DNA from 2 places in the Variovorax sp. GW821-FHT06D12 genome. Region 1 is predicted to be linked to the other one. Evidence: predicted binding sites of a transcription regulator. Region 1 holds the regulator's gene; the other holds the start of a gene.
The links. The regulator NrdR, encoded in region 1, represses ribonucleotide reductase genes. The targets are predictions, from matches to a motif close to CACNANATNTNGTG.
Positions count from the first base shown of each region.

Region 2: a site for NrdR is predicted at 3,544-3,557, ahead of AC07SQ_RS17880 (ribonucleoside-diphosphate reductase subunit alpha). Genes of this name have one in related genera too.

Region 1 is NZ_JBWKRI010000008.1:268,436-275,927, forward strand. Features, by position in the region: gene ribBA (bifunctional 3,4-dihydroxy-2-butanone-4-phosphate synthase/GTP cyclohydrolase II) at 1-1,055, opposite strand, end outside; gene AC07SQ_RS24340 (riboflavin synthase) at 1,052-1,723, opposite strand; gene ribD (bifunctional diaminohydroxyphosphoribosylaminopyrimidine deaminase/5-amino-6-(5-phosphoribosylamino)uracil reductase RibD) at 1,810-2,940, opposite strand; gene nrdR (transcriptional regulator NrdR) at 2,969-3,412, opposite strand; gene glyA (serine hydroxymethyltransferase) at 3,446-4,690, opposite strand; ZMP/ZTP riboswitch at 4,729-4,855, opposite strand; gene AC07SQ_RS24360 (lytic transglycosylase domain-containing protein) at 4,905-5,765, opposite strand; gene AC07SQ_RS24365 (DUF748 domain-containing protein) at 6,479-7,492, shown strand, end outside.
Region 2 is NZ_JBWKRI010000005.1:341,049-348,540, forward strand. Features, by position in the region: gene AC07SQ_RS17865 (two-component system sensor histidine kinase NtrB) at 1-1,130, shown strand, start outside; gene AC07SQ_RS17870 (sigma-54-dependent transcriptional regulator) at 1,136-2,686, shown strand; gene ampD (1,6-anhydro-N-acetylmuramyl-L-alanine amidase AmpD) at 2,673-3,290, shown strand; gene AC07SQ_RS17880 (ribonucleoside-diphosphate reductase subunit alpha) at 3,640-6,552, shown strand; gene AC07SQ_RS17885 (ribonucleotide-diphosphate reductase subunit beta) at 6,765-7,492, shown strand, end outside.

The DNA.
Region 1 (7,492 bases):
CATTCGCGCAGGATCTGCGCGCCGATGCCGTAGTTGCGCAGGTCCATGCGGCCGCGCTCGGGCGCTTGCGCGGGGCGCGCGGTGCCGTCGAACTGCGCGAGCAGCTCGGCCGCGGTTTCGCCGCAGTTCAGCAGCACGGCCACGCCCTTGCCTTCGTTCGCGATGTGCGAAAGGCTGGCGTCCAGGCTCCAGGAGTGCATCGGGCGGTTGACCTCGAGCGCGTCGAGCACCGACAGCGGCTCGTGCACGCGCACCGACACCGTCTCTTCGGGTGCCCACTGGCCGCGCACCAGTGCCAGGTGCACGCCGCGGCTGGGCTTGTCGATGAAGGCGTGGGCCGTGAAGGCGCCCCAGTTGGTCTGGATCTCGCGGCAGCCGACTTTTTCGACCAGCGATTCGACGCGGCTGCGGTGCTCGATGAGTGCGGCGATGGTGCCGATCTTGATGCCGTGCTCGGCCGCGAAGATCTGCAGGTCGGGCAGGCGGGCCATCGTGCCGTCTTCGTTCATCACCTCGCAGATCACCGAGGCGGGCGAGCAGCCGGCCATGGCGGCCAGGTCGCAGCCGGCTTCGGTGTGGCCAGCGCGCATGAGCACGCCGCCGTCCACCGCCTGCAGCGGGAAGATGTGGCCGGGCTGCACCAGGTCGGCGGCCACGGCGTTGCGTGCCACGGCGGCCTGCACAGTGCGGGCGCGGTCGGCGGCCGAGATGCCGGTGGTCACGCCTTCGGCTGCCTCGATGGAGACGGTGAAGGCGGTCGAATGCTTGGCGCCGTTGCGCTGGACCATCGGCGGCAGCTGCAGCCGCTCGCACATCTCGCGCGAGAGCGTGAGGCAGATCAGGCCGCGCGCGTGGCGGGCCATGAAGTTGATGGATTCGGCGGTGATGTGGTCGGCGGCGATGACGATGTCGCCTTCGTTCTCGCGATCTTCCTCGTCCACGAGGATGACCATGCGGCCGGCGGCCAGCTCGGCCACGATGTCTTCGACCGGGGAGATCGGTGCGGGTGCACGGTCGGCGCGCGGGGCGCCGATCGGCGTGACGGAGGCGTTCATTTCGAAGTGTCCTTGGGAGACGTGGAAGACGTCAGAGAGGGTGTGAGCATGCCGGCCTGAAGCATGCGCTCCACGTAGCGCGCCACGGTGTCGATTTCGAGGTTGACCTTCGAGCCGGCCTTCAGGCCGCCGAGGGAGGTGTTTTCCACGGTGTGCGGGATCAGGTTGATGCTGACCTCGGCACCCTCGGCGATGTCGCTCACGCTGTTGACCGTGAGGCTCACGCCGTTGATGGTGATCGAGCCCTTGTAGGCCAGGAAGCGCGCCAGCGCGGGCGGTGCGACCACGCGCAGCTCCCAGCTTTCGCCGACCGGCGCGAAGAAGCTCACGTGGCCGATGCCGTCCACGTGGCCCGAGACGATGTGGCCGCCGAGGCGGTCGCTCGCGCGCAGGGCCTTCTCGAGGTTGATGCGGCTGCCCTCGTCGGTCAGGCCGGCCGTCTTGTCGAGGGACTCCGCGGAAATGTCGATGGTGAATTGCCCGCGTTCAGGTGCGAGCGTGGTGACCGTCATGCAGGCGCCGTTGAGCGCGATGCTGTCGCCGAGCCCGACGTCGTCGAGGTAGCCGTCGGGCACCTCGATGCTGAGTCGCTTGCCGTAGGAGGAGGAGGTGCCGAGGTCGTGGATGGCGGCGATGCGCCCCACGCCGGTGATGATTCCGGTGAACATTTCCACATTTTCGCAGACATCGAGGGGTCTTCGGCCCGAAGGGCCGGTTTGCGGCTGCGAATGTGCCGCGCCGCGTCGGCGGCGGCTCAGAAGCGGTCGCGGCCGGCGACGCGCGCGACGATGCGCAGGTCGGGCCCCAGCATGTCGACCGACTTGAATTCGAGCGGCAGCGCACCCGCCAGCGAGGTGAGCGGGCCCTCGGCATGCAGGTGGCTGGCGATGTCGAGCCCGCTGCCGATCAGCTTGGGCGCCAGGTACACCAACAGTTCGTCCACGCAGCCTTCGCGCAGCAGCGAGCCGTTGAGCTTGTGGCCCGATTCGACGTGCAGTTCGTTGACGCCGCGCGCCGCGAGGTCTTTGAGCATCGCGGGCAGGTCGACCTTGCCGTGCAGGTTGGGCAGGCAGGTGATGGTGGCGCCGCGGGCTTCGAGCGCGGCTGCCTTTTCTTCGTTGTGCCGGCTGGCGGCGTAGATCCAGACGGCGCGGCCAGCTATGAAAATGTGAGCGTCGGGCGAGGTCTGGAGATGGCTATCGACCACCACGAGGTGGGGCTGGCGCGGCGTGTCGACCAGGCGCACGTCCAGGCGCGGGTTGTCTTCGAGCAGCGTGCCGACGCCGGTCAGCACGGCACCGGTGCGGGCCCGCCAGGCGTGGCCGTCGGCGCGCGCGGCCTCGCCGGTGATCCACTGGCTCACGCCGTTGTGCAGGCCGGTGCGGCCGTCGATCGAGGCGGCGATCTTCATTCGAACCCAGGGCTGCTTGCGGATCATGCGGCTGAAGAAGCCGATGTTGAGTTCGCGGGATTCGTCGGCGCCCGGCCCGACTTCGACCTCGACGCCCGCCGCACGCAGGCGCTCGAAGCCCTGTCCCGCCACCAGCGGGTTCGGGTCGGCGAGCGAGGCCACGACGCGGCGTACGCCGGCGGCGATCAGTGCGTCGCAGCAGGGGCCGGTGCGGCCGTGGTGCGAGCAGGGTTCGAGCGTGACGTAGGCGGTGGCGCCCGCAGTCGAATGGCCTTGGGCCTGCGCGTCGCGCAGCGCCATCACCTCGGCATGCGGGCCGCCGGCTTGTTGGGTGTGGCCCTGGCCGATCACGCGGCCGTCGGCGTCGCACAGCACGCAGCCGACGCGCGGGTTCGGGTCGGTCAGGCGGATCGCGGAGGCGGCGAGCCGCAGAGCGGTCGCGATGTGGGAGGCGTCGTGTTGGGAAGAGGACATGCCGGGTTCGTTCACGCCTTCTCGGAGGTCAGATATCGCGCAGCAGCTGCCGGAACTCGTCCACGTCCTCGAAGCTGCGGTACACCGAGGCAAAGCGCACGTAGGCGACCTTGTCGAGTTTCTTGAGTTCGCGCATCACGAGTTCGCCGACCTTCGTCGAATCGATTTCGCGCAGGCCACTGGCCAGCAGCTTTTGTTCGATGCGCAGCAGGGCGTTGTCGATCTGCTCGATGCTCACGGGGCGCTTGCGCAGCGCCAGCATCATCGAGGCGCGCACCTTGGTCGAGTCGAAGTCGGCGCGGCTGCCGTCCTTCTTGACCACGACGGGGAAGTTGACGTCGGGGCGCTCATACGTGGTGAAGCGCTTGTCGCAGGCGCTGCATTGGCGGCGCCTGCGGACGAAGTCGGCGTCTTCCGAAACGCGGGTTTCGACGACCTGCGTTTCGAGATGACCGCAAAAAGGGCATTTCATGCGGCCAGTGCTTCTCTTCTTCTGATTACGAAATCAACGGTAGACAGGGAAGCGGCTCGTCAAGGCGTGGACCTTGGCGCGCACCGCGTCGATGTTCGCCGCGTCGCGCGGGTTCTCGAGCACGTCGGCCACCAGGTTCGCCGTGATGCGGGCCTCTTCGTCCTTGAAGCCGCGCGTGGTCATGGCGGGGGTGCCGATGCGCACGCCGCTGGTGACCATCGGCTTTTCCGGGTCGTTGGGGATCGCGTTCTTGTTGATCGTCATGTGGGCGGCGCCCAGCACGGCTTCGGCTTCCTTGCCGGTGATGCCCTTCGAACGCAGGTCGACCAGCATGACGTGGCTTTCGGTGCGTCCGCTCACGATGCGCAGGCCGCGCGCGGTGAGGGTGTCGGCCACGATCTGGGCGTTCTTGACCACCTGTTGCTGGTAGGCCTTGAACTCGGGCGTCAGGGCTTCCTTGAACGCGACGGCCTTGGCGGCGATCACGTGCATCAGCGGGCCGCCTTGCAGGCCGGGGAAGATGGCGCTGTTGATCGCCTTCTCGTGCTGCGACTTCATCAGGATGATGCCGCCGCGCGGGCCGCGCAGGCTCTTGTGCGTGGTCGAGGTGACGATGTCGGCGTGCGGCACCGGGTTGGGGTACACGCCCGCGGCCACGAGGCCGGCGTAGTGGGCGATGTCGACCATGAAGATCGCGCCGACGTCGTTGGCGACCTTGGCGAAACGCTCGAAGTCGATGTGCAGCGAGTAGGCCGAGGCGCCCGCGATGATCAGCTTGGGCATGTGCTCGTGCGCCTTGCGTTCCATCGCGTCGTAGTCGATGGCTTCGTTGGCGTCCAGGCCATAGCTCACGACGTTGAACCACTTGCCGCTCATGTTCAGCGGCATGCCGTGGGTCAGGTGGCCGCCTTCGGCCAGGCTCATGCCCATGATGGTGTCGCCGGGCTTCAGGAAGGCGAGCATCACGGCTTCGTTGGCCGAGGCACCGCAGTGCGGCTGCACGTTGGCGGCGTCGGCGCCGAAGATCTGCTTGACGCGGTCGATGGCCAGTTGCTCGGCCACGTCGACGTGCTCGCAGCCGCCGTAGTAGCGCTTGCCCGGGTAGCCTTCGGCGTACTTGTTGGTGAGCTGCGAGCCCTGGGCCTGCATGACGGCCGGCGAGGCGTAGTTCTCGCTGGCGATCAGCTCGATGTGATGTTCCTGGCGCGCGTTTTCGGCTTGAATCGCGGCCCAGATTTCGGGATCGGTCTGTTCGACCAGGATATTGCGTTGGTACATGGCAGTCCTTTGAAGACGAGGTCCTTGTTCAACCAAACAAGGGCTGCCCAGGCGAACGGCTGAACGCCTGTTGTGGCCAGGCGGCACGCTTCCCAGTGGTATTCCACGTCAGCGCGTGGCACCTTTTTCAGGGTGCTGCGCCTATCGCCAGTCGCGTACAGGCCGAGTGTAGCGCAGGCCCGCACGCATCCGGGCCGGGAGGGCCGGCAAGGCCTCAGGAAACTGCGGAGAGCAGGGCGACCTTGGCCGGTTCGCTGCCGGTGGCGGGCTCTTCGCCTGCAGGCTTGGCCGGTGCCACGACCGGAATCGGCTGTGCGCGCGCCGTGGTCGGCGGCGGCACGACCATCGTCGACGGCGCACGGCCGGCGGCGACCTGGCGCAGGCGCTCGTGTTCGGCCAGCACCTTGGCGGCATAGCCGCCGTCGTCGTCGAGGTTGGCGGCGCCCACGTAGTAGCGCAGGCCGCCTTCGAGCGAGCCGGCGCGGGCGATGCATTCCTGCAGCACCTTCACGCCGACGCGCATGTTGGTCACGGGGTCGAAGGCGGTGAGCGTGCCGCCCGCGCTTTCGTACTTGTCGCCGTGAACGCGGGTCATGACCTGCATCAGGCCCTGGGCGCCGACGTGGCTTTGCGCGAACGGGTTGAAGCTGGACTCGATGGCCATGATGGCCAGGATCAGCGTCGGGTCGAGCTTGGTGCGCTTGCCGATCTGGTAGGCCTCGGAGACCAGCACGCTCAGCGGCTCGGCCGCGACGCGGTACTTCTTGCTGAGCCAGTAGGCCACCGCCGCCTGCTGCTTGGGCAACTCGTCGGGGCTTGCGGCCGTGGTGCGCTCGATGGCGGTCGGTTCCAGGTCGGTGGGTTCGGGCGCGGGCTTGCGCGACTGCAGCCAGCCCATCAGTTGTTCCTCGCCGGTCTTGCGCAGGTCGGGGCGCGCCACGAGGGCGAGGGCCGCGAACACGATGGCCAGGCCGACCAACGCAAACCCGTTGTGGGTGATTTCAAAAAAGCCGTCTGCCACATCGGACACGAAGGTCCGTAGCCCGCGGGCTGTGGCATCAAACGCCTTGCTCATCGCTTTTTTCCTTTCTGTGCGGCACCTGGCATGCAGCGCCTGAAAGGGCGGTGGATGAAGGCAGCGGCGCTTGGATTGGTATGTACGAATCAGGCTCCGCGCATGGAGGGTGTGTGGGGTAGGGAGCGCGGCGGCCTGATCACGCCGGTGGAATTCGGCAGCGGATTCAGGGAAGGCCCTGCTGCGTCCGGCAGCAAGGCAGGCGGGATTCTATCGTGGCTAAATACACGGTCAAGCATAAGGATTTGGTTTCATATGTTAATAAGTGCTTGAAGAATCCCCTCGTTCGAGGGGGCTCCAGGGGGCGCGGGCCTACGGGAAATCCCTTGGAAAAAGGGATTTGCAAAGGAAGGGTGAGACGCCTAATCTGGACGGGCCTGAGGTTTCAGGCGTTTTTCCGAAGTCAGGCAGTCCGAGGTGCAAGTCAAGGACTCGAACGATGGAGGACTCCACGGCGGCAATCTCTTGCTGCCAGCACGGCGGGAACCATTACTTCCGGTCGCGCGAATCGATGGCATGGGTTTTGAGCCCGCCATCAAGCCCGGTGACAAGACACTTCGTCGACTCACCGGGCTTTCTTGTTTTCGGGGCGCGCACTTTCGGCCTATCCACGCTGGCGGTGATTGCCTTCGCATCACAACGCCTCGCCAAAAGGGAACGCATTCACGTTTCCGCAGACTTTGTTGGCATCTGTTTGCGGCACACTTCTGCGGATGGATGCTGCTTCGATCAAACAGAACAAATGGGTGCGGCGTGGGGTCGTCGCGTTGCTGGTGGTGTTGGCCCTGTGGGCCATCGCGTGGCTGGCGGTGCCGCCGATCGCCAAGAGCCAACTCCAGAAGATCGCGAGCGAGAAACTGGGCCGGCAGGTCACCGTCGGCAAGATCGACTTCAAGCCCTGGACGCTCGAGCTCGCACTGAATGACCTGCGCATCGCCACCGCCGACGGCAAGCAGCCGCAGGTGGCCATCAAGCGCATCTATGCCGACGCTGAATTGCAATCGCTGTTCCGCCTGGCGCCCGTGATCGACGCGGTGACGGTCGAGGCGCCCGCGGTGCTGCTCACGCACCTGGCCGACGGCAAGTACGACATCGACGACATTCTGGCCAAGCTGGCCTCGGGCCCGCCGCCCGATCCGAAGGCCGAGCCCGCGCGCTTCGCGATCTACAACATCTCGATCAAGGACGGCGCGGTCGACTTCGACGACCAGACCGTCAAGCGCCGGCACGAGCTGCGCGGCTTCATGCTGAACGTGCCGTTCCTGAGCAACCTCGCCTCCAAGCGCGAGATCAAGACCGAGCCCAAGCTGGCCTTCGCGCTCAACGGCAGCCAGTTCGACTCGGCCGCCTTCACGACCCCGTTCGCGCAAAGCCGCAAGACCGACGCCCACGTGCAGTTCAAGGGGCTCGACCTCGTGCCCTACCTGGGCTACATCCCCGGCGGCCTGCCCGCGAAGCTGCAGGCCGGCAGCCTGGATGCCGACCTGAAGATCGATTTCCAGCAGACCAACACCATCGGCCTGAAGATCACGGGCACGGTCGAGGCCCATGGCGCCAAGCTGGGCGACGCGCGCGGGCGCGACCTGCTGAGCTTCGACTCGCTCAAGCTGGCGCTGGCCGACGTGCGACCGCTGGAGTCGGTGTTCCACCTGAGCGAGGTCGCGCTGGCCAAGCCGCAGCTGGTGGTGGCGCGCGACGCCGCCGGCCAGCTCAACCTGATGGCCACC
Region 2 (7,492 bases), on a different contig from region 1:
CGCGCCGGCTGGCACGCGAAGAAGCGGTGGCGCAGCGCAGCCGCAGCCACGCGCAGATGCAGGCGCAGGTCAACGACCTGGTGATCGAAACCCTGAGCGAAGGCGTGCTGGTGATCGACACCGACGGCCTGGTGCACGCAGCCAACCCGGCGGCCGACGCAATCCTCGGCCAGGGCCTGGCGCAGCTGCCACTGCCGTTCCCGCTGCACACCCAGCCGGCCTGGCACGCGCTGGCCGCGCTGGCGCGCCAGACCTTCGCGCGCCGCGCGCCGCAGACCGAAGAGATCCCGGTGGCGCAGGCCCGCGGCGCGGCGCGCGAGGTGCGCGTGCGCACCCGGCTCACGCCCACCGACGACCGGCGTGCCGACAGCCTGTGCGTGATGTTCCTGCAGGACCTGCGCGAGCTCGAAGCCCGCATCCGCACCGAAAAGCTCGCCGCGATGGGCCGCATGTCGGCCGCGGTGGCGCATGAAATCCGCAACCCGCTGGCCGCCATCGCGCAGGCCAGCGCGCTGCTCAGCGAAGACCTGACCGACCCGGCGCACCGCAAGCTGACCGACATGGTGCAGCACAACGCACAACGCTTGGCGCGCATCGTGGACGACGTGCTCGACGTCTCGCGCGCACGCCAGCAGCGCGTGCTCTCGCTGGGCGAGCAACTGGTGCTCGACCCGGCCGCGCAGATCCTGGCCGAGGAATGGATACGCCAGACGCAGCGCAAGGGCGTGCGCGTGGCGCTCGAGGCGCCGGGCAGCGAGGTGCGCTTCGAGGCCGAGCACCTGCGCCGCCTGCTGGTGAACCTGCTGGACAACGCGGCGCGCTACGCCAGCCAGCGCGAGGGCGCGATCCAGGTCATCACCACCTTGCAGCGGGCCAGCGTGCAGCGCGCCGCGTTGCTGGTGTGGAGCGACGGTGCGCCGCTGGAACCGGCGGTGCAGCGCCACCTGTTCGAACCCTTCTTCTCGTCCGAGAGCCGCTCCAGCGGCCTGGGCCTGTTCCTGTGCCGCGAGCTGTGCCGGCGCCACGGCGCCACCATCGGCTACGAACGGCGTGCGCTGGTGCCGGGCGGCCCCGAGGGCAACGAATTCTTCGTCAGCTTCGCACCGAGCGAAAACCGGCTGACACAATAGCGGCCGTGAGCTCCCTCCCGCCTTCCGCCGCCGCCCCGCGCCCCGCGCAGATCCTCGTCATCGACGACGAACCCGACCTGCGCACGCTCTACGAACTCACGCTGCTGCGCGAAGGCTACCGGGTGGAAGCCGCGGGCAGCGTGTCCGAAGCCTGGCAGCACCTGGAAGCCGGCCGCTTCGACGCCGTGATCACCGACATGCGGCTGCCCGACGGCGAAGGCATGGAGATCATCCACCGCATCCAGAAAGACCAGCGCAGCGAGCGCTGCGTGGTCATGACCGCCTACGGCTCGGCCGAGAACGCGGTCGAGGCGCTGAAGGCCGGCGCCTTCGACTACCTCACGAAGCCGGTCGACCTGAAGCAGTTCCGCGCCGTGGTGGCGTCGGCCGTGCAGGCCAACCGCGCGGCGGTGGTCGTGCCGCAGAAGCCGGCACCGCAGGCCGCCGGCCACGGCGGCGAACGCCCCGATGTGCTGGCCGTGACGCGCAGCGGCGCCACCGCGCTCGACCGGCTGGTCGGCGACTCCGACCCGATGCGCCTCGTGAAGTCGCGCATCGCCAAGGTGGCGCGCGGCATGGCACCGGTGCTGGTGCGCGGCGAATCGGGCACCGGCAAGGAGCTGGTCGCGCGCGCCGTGCACGGCTGCAGCCAGCGCAGCGAAGGCCCCTTCGTCGCGGTGAACTGCGGCGCGATCCCCGAGAACCTGCTCGAGGCCGAGTTCTTTGGCGCCAAGAAGGGCTCGTACACCGGCTCCTCGCAAGACCGCGACGGCTACTTCCAGGCGGCGCGCGACGGCACGCTGTTCCTGGACGAAATCGGCGACCTGCCGCTGGCCATGCAGTCGAAGCTGCTGCGCGCCATCCAGGAACGCAGCGTGCGCGCCATCGGCTCGACGCAGGAAGACGCGGTCGACGTGCGCATCGTGAGCGCCACCCATAAAGACCTGCACGCCGAGGTGCTGGCCGGCCGCTTCCGGCAGGACCTGTTCTACCGCCTCAACGTGATCGAGATCGCCGTGCCCGCGCTGCGCGAGCGCCGCGACGACCTGCCCGCGCTGTGCACCGCGCTGCTCGCGCGCATCGCGCAGGACGGCGGCCTGCCCGTGCCGCGCCTGTCCGACGCGCTGTTGCAGCGCCTGGCCCAGCACCCGCTGGACGGCAACGTGCGCGAGCTCGAGAACCTGCTGCACCGCGCCGTGGCGCTGAACGACGGCGACGAGCTGCACATCGACCTGATGGGCGCGATGACGCCGATGCCGGCCGCGCAGCGCAACGAATCCGCCGAAGCGCCAGCCGCCGTTGCGGTGGCTGCGGCCCCCGCGCCCGCCGTCGAGCCCAAGCCCGCGCCGCCGCCGCTGCCCTCCGACCTGCAAGCCTGGCTCGACCAGCAGGAGCGCGAGATCCTCGTGCGCGCGCTGCACGAAAGCGGCTTCAACCGCACGGCCGCCGCCGCGCGGCTGGGCATGAGCCTGCGCCAGATCCGCTACCGCATCGCGCGCCTGGGCATCTCCACGCCCAACGGCGACGACGGTGCCACGGCGCATGCCGACGACTGACGACCTCGCCACGACACCGGCCGGCGACGACAGACTTTGGCGCGCCGGCTGGTACCGCTTCGCCAAGGCCCTGCCCTCGCCCAACTTCGGCCCGCGCCCCGTCGGCGCGCAGACCGACCTGATCGTGCTGCACTCCATCAGCCTGCCGCCGGGCGAATACGGCGGCGACGCCGTGCAGCAGCTCTTCACCAACCGGCTCGACTGGGACGCGCACCCGTACTTCCAGTCGATCCGCGGGCTCGAGGTGTCCTCGCATTTCTATGTGCGGCGCAACGGCGAGCTCTGGCAGTTCGTGAGCTGCGAGGACCGCGCCTGGCATGCCGGCGTGTCGTCGTGGCGCGGGCGCACCAACTGCAACGACGACTCCGTCGGCATCGAGCTCGAAGGCCTCGAGGGCGAACGCTTCGAGGAGGCGCAGTACGAGACGCTGGCCAGCCTCTGCGCCGCGCTCGCGCAGCACTACGCCATCGCCCACATCGCCGGTCACGAGCACATCGCGCCCGGCCGCAAGCAGGACCCCGGCGCCGGTTTCGACTGGCGCCTGCTGCGCGAACAGCTCGGCTGGAATCCACAGATGTTTCCCGAGCAGGTGGTCGCGCGCTAATTTTTTCAATCGCTCCGTGGCCCGCGATGCGCCGCTCTCGCAGCGCAGCAATCTCGCAAGCGCAGGCACGCGACGTAGCAACCATGCGGGCTGCAGGCCCAAATCGCCTTGCAAGCCGCGCCCCGTGCGGGTTGCGCCACCATGGGCCAGTATTCACGCGGCATCGCTGGCGATGCGCTGGATGCGGCGCAATTCCTGTAAGGGTTGCGTCCATAGGAAAACACTACCTGTAGTGGCTTGTAGGGCACAGACACCCTAGATATAGTGTCTTCCCGTTCGGCAACAACGCCGACGCAAGGCCCGCGAGGCCTTGCCAACCAACAAGAATTGCACAACCGAGAGGAAGCGAATGCAAACTGCACTGAACACCCCGTCGACCCCCCGCGCCGTCCCCGCGACGCCGCAGCAGCAACAAGACACTGCGGGCTCGCCCACCGGTCAGAACCTCGCGCACTACCAGATCATCCGCCGCAACGGCGCCGTCGTTCCCTTCGAACCGAACAAGATCGCCATCGCGATGATGAAGGCCTTCCTGGCGGTGCACGGCACCCAGGGCGCGGCTTCCGCCAGCGTGCGCGAGACCGTCGACACGCTGACGCAAGGCGTGATCCGCGCCATGGTCCGCTCGCGTCCGGGCGGCGGCACCTTCCACATCGAAGACGTGCAGGACCAGGTCGAGCTCGGTCTGATGCGCGGCGGCCACCATGAAATCGCGCGCGCCTACGTGCTGTACCGCGAACGCCGCACCCAGGAACGCTCCAAGCAGGGCGAGCAGGACGTGCCCGCCGCACCGGCACTGCACGTGCTCGACAACGGCGAGCGCGTGGCGCTGGACCTGAACGAGCTCAAGGGCCTGATCGAATCGGCCTGCCAGGGCCTGGGCGACAGCATCACCGCCGCCCCCATCGTCGCCGAGACGATGCGCAACCTGTACGACGGCGTGCCGCTGGACGAGGTCTACAAGGCCTCCATCCTGGCCGCCCGCACGCTGATCGAGAAGGACCCCGACTACACCTTCGCCACCGCGCGCCTGCTGCTGCACACGATCTTCAAGGAAATCATCGGCCGCGAAGTGATGCCGGTCGAGCGCGCCACCGCCTACGCCGACTACTTCCCGCAGTTCATCAAGAAGGGCGTCGAGAACGAGCTGCTCGACGAGAAGCTGCTGCAGTACGACCTGCCCCGCCTGGGCGCCGCCCTGAAGGCCGAGCGCGACAACCAGTTCGACTACCTGGGCCTGCAGACCCTGTACGACCGCTACTTCCTGCACGTGCGCAAGACCCGCATCGAGCTGCCGCAGGCGTTCTTCATGCGCGTGGCCATGGGCCTGTCGCTGAACGAAATCGACCGCGAAGCCCGCGCCATCGAGTTCTACGAAGTGCTGTCGTCGTTCGACTTCATGTCGAGCACGCCCACCCTGTTCAACGCCGGCACGCTGCGCTCGCAGCTCTCGAGCTGCTACCTGACCACCGTGCCCGACGACCTGGACGGCATCTACGAGTCGATCAAGGAAAACGCGCTGCTGTCGAAGTTCGCCGGCGGCCTGGGCAACGACTGGACCCGCGTGCGCGCACTGGGCAGCCACATCAAGGGCACCAACGGCGAATCGCAGGGCGTGGTGCCGTTCCTGAAGGTGGTGAACGACACGGCCGTGGCCGTGAACCAGGGCGGCAAGCGCAAGGGCGCCGTCTGCACGTACCTGGAAACCTGGCACCTCGACATCGAGGAGTTCCTGGAGCTGCGCAAGAACACCGGCGACGACCGCCGCCGCACGCACGACATGAACACCGCCAACTGGATCCCCGACCTGTTCATGCGCCGCGTGATGGAAAAGGGCACCTGGACGCTGTTCTCGCCCTCCAACGTGCCTGACCTGCACGACCTGTTCGGCGCCGACTTCGAGAAGGCCTATGTCGCCTACGAAGAGAAGGCCGCCCGCGGCGAGATCAAGCCCGCGCGCACCCTCCAGGCCTCGGACCTGTGGCGCAAGATGCTCACGATGCTGTTCGAGACCGGCCACCCCTGGATCACGTTCAAGGACGCCTGCAACGTGCGCTCGCCGCAGCAGCACGCCGGCGTGGTGCACTCGTCGAACCTGTGCACCGAGATCACGCTGAACACCAGCGACACCGAAACCGCCGTGTGCAACCTGGGTTCCGTGAACCTGCTGCAGCACCTGAAGGACGGCAAGGTCGACCAGGAAAAGCTCAAGCGCACCATCTCGACCGCGATGCGCATGCTCGACAACGTGATCGACATCAACTACTACGCCGTGAAGAAGGCGCGCGACTCGAACCTGCGCCACCGCCCGGTGGGCCTGGGCCTGATGGGCTTCCAGGACGCGCTGTACGAACTGCGCATTCCCTACGCCTCGCAGGAAGCCGTGCAGTTCGCCGACGAGTCGATGGAAGCCATCTGCTACCACGCCTACTGGGCCTCGACCGAACTGGCCAAGGAACGCGGCAAGTACTCCAGCTACAAGGGCTCGCTGTGGGACAAGGGCATCCTGCCGATCGACTCGCTCGACCTGCTCGAGAAGGCCCGCGGCGGCTACGTCGAAGTGGACCGCTCGGCCACCCTCGACTGGGATTCGCTGCGCGCCAAGATCAAGGCCGACGGCATGCGCAATTCGAACTGCGTGGCCATCGCCCCCACGGCGACCATCTCGAACATCATCGGCGTGGACGCCTCGATCGAACCCTGCTTCGGCAACCTGTCGGTCAAGTCGAACCTGTCGGGCGAGTTCACCGTGATCAACCACTACCTGGTGCGCGACCTGAAGCGCCTGGGCCTGTGGGACGACGTGATGGTCATGGACCTGAAGCACTTCGACGGTTCGCTGCGTCCCATCGACCGCGTGCCGCAGGACGTGAAGGCGCTGTACGCCACCGCGTTCGAAGTCGAGACGACGTGGCTGGTGGAAGCCGCCGCGCGTCGCCAGAAGTGGATCGACCAGGCGCAGTCGCTGAACATCTACATGGCCGGCGCCTCAGGCAAGAAGCTGGACGACACCTACAAGCTCGCCTGGCTGCGCGGCCTGAAGACCACCTACTACCTGCGCACGCAGAGCGCGACGCACGCTGAAAAGTCGACGGTGCAATCGGGCCGTCTCAACGCGGTGTCGTCGGGCAACGACGCACCCTCGGGCATGAGCGCACTCGAAGCCGCCGCTGCTGCAGCGAAGGCACAGATGAGCGCGATGCCCGCCACCGACATCGCGTTCTGCGGTGTCGACGATCCGACCTGCGAAGCCTGCCAGTGATGTGCAAGTGAAGCGTCAACACACAAGACGCTTCGATCGATCAGCGAGGTGCTCGCACAAGTGAAAAGCGCGCGACGTTCAATCAATCAAGGCATTGACTGACGTCGCGCGATGCATGCGAGCAACATAACAACCCCATAAATGGCGCACGATGTGAACGAGCACTTTGCAACTCACATCGTTGCTCCGATAATTGCGCATTGGATTTTTCTATGTTGACCTGGGACGAAGAAGTCAAGCCCTCCTTACCAAAGGATATGCAACAAGGATTGCAGCAGCACCACGCATCGACCGGCGGTCTTTCCGCTGGCCGCGCGGTCGCCGCTCCGACTTCGTCGCTTGCACAACCCGCCACTGCCACCGCACCGGTGGCCGCCGCTGCAGGCCAGCGCGTCAAGGCTTCCGACAAGCGGATCATCAACGGCCAGACCGACGTCAACCAGCTGGTGCCGTTCAAGTACAAGTGGGCCTGGGAAAAGTACCTCGCCACCTGCGCCAACCACTGGATGCCGCAAGAGGTGAACATGACGCGCGACATCGCGTTGTGGAAAGACCCGAACGGCCTGACCGAAGACGAGCGCCGCATCGTCAAGCGCAACCTCGGCTTCTTCGTGACCGCCGACTCGCTGGCCGCCAACAACATCGTGCTGGGCACCTACCGCCACATCACGGCTCCCGAGTGCCGCCAGTTCCTGCTGCGCCAGGCCTTCGAGGAAGCGATCCACACGCACGCGTACCAGTACATCGTCGAGTCGCTCGGCCTGGACGAGAGCGAGATCTTCAACGCCTACAACGAAGTGCCGTCGATCCGCGAGAAGGACCAGTTCCTGATCCCGTTCATCGACGCCATCAGCGACCCGAACTTCAAGACCGGCACGCACGAGACCGACCAGACGCTGCTCAAGTCGCTCATCGTGTTCGCCTGCCTGATGGAAGGTCT